Regions from separate parts of the Shigella sp. SIG3 genome, predicted to be linked through region 2. Evidence: predicted binding sites of a transcription regulator. Region 2 holds the regulator's gene; the other holds the start of a gene.
What was found. The regulator LexA, encoded in region 2, represses DNA repair genes until DNA is damaged. The targets are predictions, from matches to a motif close to TNCTGTATGTACATACAGNA.

Region 1: metR (HTH-type transcriptional regulator MetR) is a predicted target of LexA. The motif match lies at 2,025-2,044, and genes of this name have one in related genera.

The regions. Positions count from the first base shown of each region.
Region 1 covers NZ_JBQZXE010000043.1:2,890-7,086, forward strand. Annotated here, with positions in the region: gene yigL (sugar/pyridoxal phosphate phosphatase YigL) at 1-177, shown strand, start outside; gene bioP (biotin transporter) at 253-1,152, shown strand; gene metR (HTH-type transcriptional regulator MetR) at 1,040-1,993, opposite strand; gene metE (5-methyltetrahydropteroyltriglutamate--homocysteine S-methyltransferase) at 2,229-4,197, shown strand, end outside.
Region 2 covers NZ_JBQZXE010000035.1:12,655-16,851, reverse strand. Annotated here, with positions in the region: gene ACUU1I_RS08920 (CsbD family protein) at 1-51, opposite strand, end outside; gene dinF (MATE family efflux transporter DinF) at 167-1,492, opposite strand; gene lexA (transcriptional repressor LexA) at 1,565-2,173, opposite strand; gene dgkA (diacylglycerol kinase) at 2,283-2,651, opposite strand; gene plsB (glycerol-3-phosphate 1-O-acyltransferase PlsB) at 2,822-4,197, shown strand, end outside.

The DNA.
Region 1 (4,197 bases), on a different contig from region 2:
TGTATTGCGTTTGGTGACGGGATGAACGACGCCGAAATGCTGTCGATGGCGGGGAAAGGCTGCATTATGGGCAGTGCGCACCAGCGTCTGAAAGATCTGCATCCGGAGCTGGAAGTTATTGGTACTAATGCCGACGACGCGGTGCCGCATTATCTGCGTAAACTCTATTTATCGTAATCGTTCTTTATTTGGTCAGTTGTCAACCTGATACTTCGCTACAATGGATACTCGTTAATCAAAGAGTTTTCCATTGTGGCGCTACTTATCATCACCACGATTCTGTGGGCCTTCTCCTTTAGCTTTTATGGCGAGTACCTTGCGGGGCACGTCGATAGCTATTTTGCGGTGCTGGTGCGCGTTGGCTTGGCGGCACTCGTTTTTCTGCCGTTTCTGCGTACCCGTAGCAATAGCCTGAAAACGGTCGGCCTGTATATGCTGGTGGGCGCGATGCAGCTCGGCGTGATGTATATGCTGAGTTTCCGCGCTTATCTCTACCTGACGGTCTCCGAATTGTTGCTGTTCACCGTACTGACGCCGCTCTACATCACGCTGATTTATGACATCATGAGTAAGCGCCGTCTGCGCTGGGGCTATGCTTTTAGCGCCTTGCTGGCGGTGATTGGTGCCGGGATTATTCGCTATGATCAGGTCACCGACCATTTCTGGACTGGCTTGTTGCTGGTGCAACTCTCCAATATCACTTTTGCCATCGGCATGGTGGGTTACAAACGCCTGATGGAAACTCGCCCGATGCCGCAGCATAACGCCTTTGCGTGGTTCTATCTTGGCGCGTTCCTGGTGGCGGTAATTGCATGGTTCTTGCTGGGAAATGCGCAGAAAATGCCGCAAACCACGTTGCAATGGGGCATTCTGGTGTTTCTTGGCGTGGTGGCTTCCGGGATTGGCTACTTTATGTGGAACTACGGCGCGACGCAGGTGGACGCCGGAACGCTGGGCATTATGAATAATATGCACGTTCCGGCAGGGCTGCTGGTAAACCTGGCTATCTGGCACCAACAGCCGCACTGGCCAACGTTTATTACAGGCGCGCTGGTGATCCTGGCCTCACTGTGGGTGCATCGTAAGTGGGTCGCTCCGCGCTCTTCACAAACGGCAGATGATCGCAGGCGTGATTGCGCGCTGAGCGAATAAACGCTTCCGTAACTGGCTGACGCTGCTCGCCATCGCGCACGGCGGCGTACAGTCGGCTCCACAAGCCTTCGCCCAGGGTTTTGGTCACCACCAGACCCTGGCGCTCAAAACTCTCTACTACCCAATGCGGTAGCGCGGCAATACCCATCCGCGCGGCAACCATTTGAATCAATAATAAGGTGTTATCGACGCTTTTCAGTGACGGGCTGACGCCTGCCGGCTGAAGAAAATGCCGCCAGACATCCAGTCGACTACGCTGCACCGGATAAATTAATAGCGTCTCGCTGGCGAGATCTTCCGGTGTAATACGCGTTTTTGCCGCCAGTGGATGGTCAGGTGCTAACACCAGGCGTACTTCATAATCGAACATCGGCGAATAATGCAGGCCACTGCGCGGCAGGATATCGGAGGTCATCACCAGATCCAGCTCGCCCTGTTGCAACGCGGGCTGCGGGTCAAACGTCACGCCCGATTTAAAATCCATCTCTACCTGCGGCCAGTTCTTATGGAAATTTTCTAAAGCGGGTGTCAGCCACTGAATACAGCTATGGCACTCAATGGCAATGCGCAGACGCGTCTGCTGCGGTTCATTGCAGGCTTGCAGTGCCTGGCTGATTTGCGGCAGCACCTGGTTTGCCAGTTGCAACAGGATTTCTCCCTGCGGTGTAAAGCGTAGCGGCTGGCTCTTACGCACAAATAGCCGGAAGCCAAGGCGTTGTTCCAGATCGCTAAACTGGTGAGACAGGGCGGATTGCGTCTGATGCAACGTTGCCGCAGCGGCTGCGAGCGAGCCGCAGTTCCGCAACGCTTGTAGCGTTTTCAGGTGTTTTACTTCGATCATGAAAGTCCTTCACTTCGGCATGAATAATTTGCGCTTGAGGAATATACAGTAACCGCCAATTATGGATGTGTAAACATCTGGACGGCTAAAATCCTTCGTCTTTTAAATTTATGGTGCGTTGGCTACGTTTCTCCACCCCGGTCACTTACTTCAGTAAGCTCCCGGCGATGAATAAACTTGCCGCCTTCCCTAAATTCAAAATCCATAGGATTTACATATAATTAGAGGAAGAAAAATGACAATATTGAATCACACCCTCGGTTTCCCTCGCGTTGGCCTGCGTCGCGAGCTGAAAAAAGTGCAAGAAAGTTATTGGGCGGGGAACTCCACGCGTGAAGAACTGCTGACAGTAGGGCGTGAACTGCGTGCTCGTCACTGGGATCAACAAAAGCAAGCGGGTATCGACCTGCTGCCGGTGGGCGATTTTGCCTGGTACGATCATGTACTGACCACCAGTTTGCTGCTGGGTAATGTTCCGCCACGTCATCAGAACAAAGACGGTTCGGTAGATATCGACACCCTGTTCCGTATTGGTCGTGGACGTGCGCCGACTGGCGAACCTGCGGCGGCAGCGGAAATGACCAAATGGTTTAACACCAACTATCACTACATGGTGCCGGAGTTCGTTAAAGGCCAACAGTTCAAACTGACCTGGACGCAGCTGCTGGAGGAAGTGGACGAGGCGCTGGCGCTGAGCCACAACGTTAAGCCTGTGCTGCTGGGGCCGGTTACTTACCTGTGGCTGGGGAAAGTGAAAGGTGAACAGTTTGACCGCCTTAGCCTGCTGAACGACATTCTGCCGGTTTATCAGCAAGTGCTGGCAGAACTGGCGAAACGCGGCATCGAGTGGGTACAGATTGATGAACCCGCGCTGGTACTGGAACTACCACAGGCGTGGCTGGACGCATACAAACCCGCTTACGACGCGCTCCAGGGACAGGTGAAACTGCTGCTGACCACCTATTTTGAAGGCGTAACGCCAAATCTCGACACGATTACTGCGCTGCCTGTTCAGGGGCTGCATGTGGACCTTGTACATGGTAAAGATGACGTTGTTGAACTGCACAAGCGCCTGCCTTCTGACTGGCTGCTGTCTGCGGGTCTAATCAATGGTCGTAACGTCTGGCGCGCCGATCTTACTGAGAAATATGCGCAAATTAAGGACATTGTCGGCAAACGTGATTTGTGGGTGGCATCTTCCTGCTCGTTGCTGCACAGCCCCATCGACCTGAGCGTGGAAACGCGTCTTGATGCAGAAGTGAAAAGCTGGTTTGCCTTCGCCCTACAAAAATGCCATGAACTGGCACTGCTGCGCGATGCGCTGAACAGTGGTGACACGGCAGCTCTGGCAGAGTGGAGCGCCCCAATTCAGGCGCGTCGTCACTCTACTCGTGTACATAATCCGGCGGTAGAAAAGCGTCTGGCGGCGATCACCGCCCAGGACAGCCAGCGTGCGAATGTCTATGAAGTGCGTGCTGAAGCCCAGCGTGCGCGTTTTAAACTGCCAGCGTGGCCGACCACCACGATTGGTTCCTTCCCGCAAACCACGGAAATTCGTACCCTGCGTCTGGATTTCAAAAAGGGCAATCTCGACGCCAACAACTACCGCACGGGCATTGCGGAACATATCAAGCAGGCCATTGTTGAGCAGGAACGTTTGGGACTGGATGTGCTGGTACATGGCGAGGCCGAGCGTAATGACATGGTGGAATACTTTGGCGAGCACCTCGACGGATTTGTCTTTACGCAAAACGGTTGGGTACAGAGCTACGGTTCCCGCTGCGTGAAGCCACCGATTGTCATTGGTGACATTAGCCGCCCGGCACCGATTACCGTGGAGTGGGCGAAGTATGCGCAATCGCTGACCGACAAACCGGTGAAAGGGATGCTGACGGGGCCGGTGACCATACTCTGCTGGTCGTTCCCGCGTGAAGATGTCAGCCGTGAAACCATCGCCAAACAGATTGCGCTGGCGCTGCGTGATGAAGTGGCCGATCTGGAAGCCGCTGGAATTGGCATCATCCAGATTGACGAACCGGCGCTGCGCGAAGGTTTACCGCTGCGTCGTAGCGACTGGGATGCGTATCTCCAGTGGGGCGTAGAGGCCTTCCGTATCAACGCCGCCGTGGCGAAAGATGACACACAAATCCACACTCACATGTGTTATTGCGAGTTCAACGACATCATGGATTCGATTGCGGCGC
Region 2 (4,197 bases):
CACTTTACCTTTAAACTGTTTCCAGTTACCGCCGGCTTCATCTTTATTCATAATCAAGACCTCATCGTTAGGTTGTGAATGAGAGTACGTTCACTTTTCTTCTGAACGTGAGATTAAGTGTAGTCAGCAATTTGGCTTAGGATAATTTATTCAGAATTTTTAACCGTCACGTTGCGGCAAACCAGGTACCGTTGCGCCAGTGACGCCGCCAGATAGCCGCCAGAGAAAGCCCGCGCAACGCCAGAAAGACGGTTAATGCCAGCCACAAACCATGATTACCCAGCCACGGCAGCGTAAGGAGCGTCAGCGCAAAACCTGCGGCGGCCACCGCCATACTGTTACGCATTTCGGCGGCACGCGTTGCGCCTATAAACATGCCGTCCAGCAGATAACACCAGACGCCAACCAACGGCAAAATCACCTGCCAGATAAGATAGCGGTCAGCCAGCTGCTGAATCTGGGTTAACGACGTCAGCAACGCAATGATGTGTTCCCCTGCCAGCAAATAAACCACCGAAAACAGTAACGCTACAATCCCCGACTGGCGGCACGCTGCCCGCCATACATCCAGCAACTGGCTACCGTCGCGCGCACCGTATGCCTGACCGGAGTGCGCTTCAACCGCGTAGGCAAAACCATCAAGCGCATAGGCGGTAAAGGTGAGTAGCGTCATCAGAACCGCGTTAACAGCGATAATGTCACTCCCCAGTCGCGCACCAAGTACGGTGATCGCGCCGAAACAGAGTTGCAACAACAGCGAACGCAGCATGATATCGCGGTTAAGCGCCAGCAAGCGACGGAAGTTTCCTCGCCAGGCAGTTTTCAGCATTTCGCCGGAAATTCCGCGTAGTTTGAGGATTTTACGCACCATTAGCAGACCAATCAGCAATGTTGCATATTCCGCAATAACCGTCGCCAGCGCCGCGCCCTGCACGTTCATATGCAGCCCCATCACCAGCCAGACATCCAGCACAATGTTGAGGATATTGCCGACCACTAACAAAATTACTGGCGCACGGGCATATTGCACGCCGAGTAACCAACCGAGTAATACCAGATTCGCCAGCGACGCCGGAGCGCTTAACCAGCGGATTTCAAGAAAGCGCCGCGCCTGTTCCAGGACCGCTTCACTACCGCCAACAATATGCAGCGCCAGATCGATAATCGGCGTACGCAACAGCGCAATTAACGCCCCGGCCCCCAACGCCAACAGCAACGGTTGCACCAGCGCACGGGCTAATGCCTGAGGATTTTTGGCACCATAAGCCTGCGCAGTCAGCCCGGTGGTGCTCATGCGTAAAAACAGCAACAGCATAAAGAGAAAGCTGGTCGCCGTTGCACCAACCGCCACGCCGCCCAAATAAACCGGACTATCAAGATGACCAATTACCGCCGTATCGACCAGTCCCAGCAACGGAACGGTGATATTGGAGAAAATCATGGGTAAGGCGAGATGCCAGAGTGCTTTATCAGATGAAGTGAGGAATGCCATGCAGACAAGCCTGATGAAGAGAGATGAAAAACAAACCGCGACGCCAGGCGGCATCGCGGTCTCAGAGATATGTTACAGCCAGTCGCCGTTGCGAATAACCCCAACCGCCAGCCCTTCAATGGTGAAGCTCTGCTGACGAAGGTCAACGACAATTGGTTTAAACTCGCTATTTTCTGGCAACAGTTCGACTTTATTGCCCTGTTTTTTCAGGCGCTTAACGGTAACTTCGTCATCAATACGTGCGACAACGACCTGACCGTTACGTACATCCTGAGTTTTATGCACTGCCAGCAAGTCGCCATCCATAATGCCGATATCTTTCATCGACATCCCGCTGACGCGCAGCAGGAAATCAGCATTCGGCTTGAACAAGGAAGGATCGACCTGATAATGACCTTCAATATGCTGTTGCGCCAGAAGCGGTTCACCGGCAGCCACACGACCTACCAGCGGCAACCCTTCTTCCTCTTCCTGCAACAGACGAATCCCGCGTGATGCGCCGGAAACAATTTCAATAACGCCTTTGCGTGCCAGCGCCTTCAGATGTTCTTCAGCCGCGTTTGGGGAACGGAACCCCAAACGCTGCGCGATTTCCGCACGCGTCGGCGGCATACCTGTCTGGCTGATGTGATCACGGATGAGATCAAACACCTCTTGTTGCCTGGCCGTTAACGCTTTCATTCCGCCCCCTGGGTGTATATACAGTTATACTGTGAGTATATACAGCAAAAGGCGATTTTGGAACCATAAACTGCACAATAAACCAGAGATTTATCGAAATCTGGAAGGGTTATCCAAAATGCGACCATAACAGGATGCACCAGGTAATCACGGCGACGATAATGGCAATCAGCACCGCGGCGGATCCCATATCTTTTGCGCGTCCGGAAAGCTCATGGTATTCAGAGCCAATTCGGTCAACCACTGCTTCGATGGCGCTATTGAGGATTTCCACAATCATCACCAGCATCACGGAGCTGATAAGCAGCACGCGGGTAATTGCGTCCACATCCAGCCAGCAGGCGATGACCACCGCCAACAATACCGCTACGCCTTCCTGACGGAATGCCGCTTCGTTGATCCATGCAGCGCGTAAACCTTTCCAGGAATAGCCAGCAGCTTTGATAATTCGGGTGAATCCAGTGGTATTATTGGCCATTGAAAGAACCTTTTTACATTATGAGCGTCAATATCAGTGTACCGTTAAATCCGATGATTCGGGTTTGCGTAACGCCGCGCGAAACATGAGCGGATACCACAGAATTTCCCATGACTTTCTGCTATCCTTGCCGCGCATTTGCATTATTAACCAGAGGCTTTACATCGTTTATGTCCGGCTGGCCACGAATTTACTACAAATTACTGAATTTACCATTAAGCATCCTGGTAAAAAGCAAGTCTATTCCGGCAGATCCTGCCCCGGAACTGGGGCTGGATACCTCTCGTCCAATTATGTACGTTTTACCGTACAACTCGAAAGCAGATTTGCTGACGTTGCGCGCCCAGTGTCTGGCACATGATTTGCCTGACCCGTTAGAGCCGCTGGAAATCGACGGCACGCTACTGCCGCGCTATGTGTTCATTCACGGCGGGCCGCGTGTATTCACCTATTACACGCCGAAAGAAGAGTCTATTAAGCTTTTCCACGACTATCTCGATTTGCACCGTAGCAACCCAAATCTGGATGTGCAGATGGTGCCAGTATCGGTGATGTTTGGTCGCGCGCCGGGGCGTGAAAAAGGCGAAGTGAACCCGCCGCTGCGTATGCTTAACGGCGTACAGAAATTTTTCGCTGTACTGTGGCTCGGTCGCGACAGTTTTGTGCGTTTCTCGCCGTCAGTGTCGCTGCGCCGTATGGCGGATGAACACGGCACGGATAAAACTATCGCTCAGAAACTGGCGCGCGTGGCGCGTATGCACTTTGCCCGTCAACGTCTGGCTGCCGTAGGCCCACGTCTGCCTGCTCGTCAGGATCTGTTTAATAAGCTGCTCGCCTCCCGCGCCATTGCCAAAGCGGTAGAAGATGAAGCGCGCAGCAAAAAAATCTCCCATGAAAAAGCGCAGCAGAACGCGATTGCGCTGATGGAAGAGATTGCGGCGAATTTCTCTTACGAGATGATCCGCCTGACTGACCGCATTCTGGGCTTCACCTGGAACCGATTTTATCAGGGCATCAACGTCCATAACGCCGAGCGCGTTCGCCAGCTGGCCCACGACGGTCATGAGCTGGTGTATGTGCCTTGCCACCGCAGTCACATGGACTACCTGCTACTTTCTTACGTGCTGTACCACCAGGGGCTGGTGCCGCCGCATATCGCCGCCGGGATCAACCTGAACTTCTGGCCGGCCGGGCCGATTTTCCGCCGTCTGGGGGCGTTCTTTATTCGCCGTACTTTTAAAGGCAATAAACTTTATTCCACCGTTTTCCGTGAGTATCTCGGCGAACTGTTCAGCCGTGGTTATTCCGTCGAGTACTTCGTGGAAGGCGGTCGTTCCCGCACGGGGCGTTTGCTGGATCCGAAAACCGGTACGCTGTCGATGACCATTCAGGCGATGCTGCGTGGCGGCACGCGTCCGATTACGCTGATTCCGATCTATATCGGTTATGAGCACGTCATGGAAGTGGGTACTTACGCCAAAGAACTGCGCGGCGCGACGAAAGAGAAAGAGAGCCTGCCGCAGATGCTGCGCGGTTTAAGCAAGCT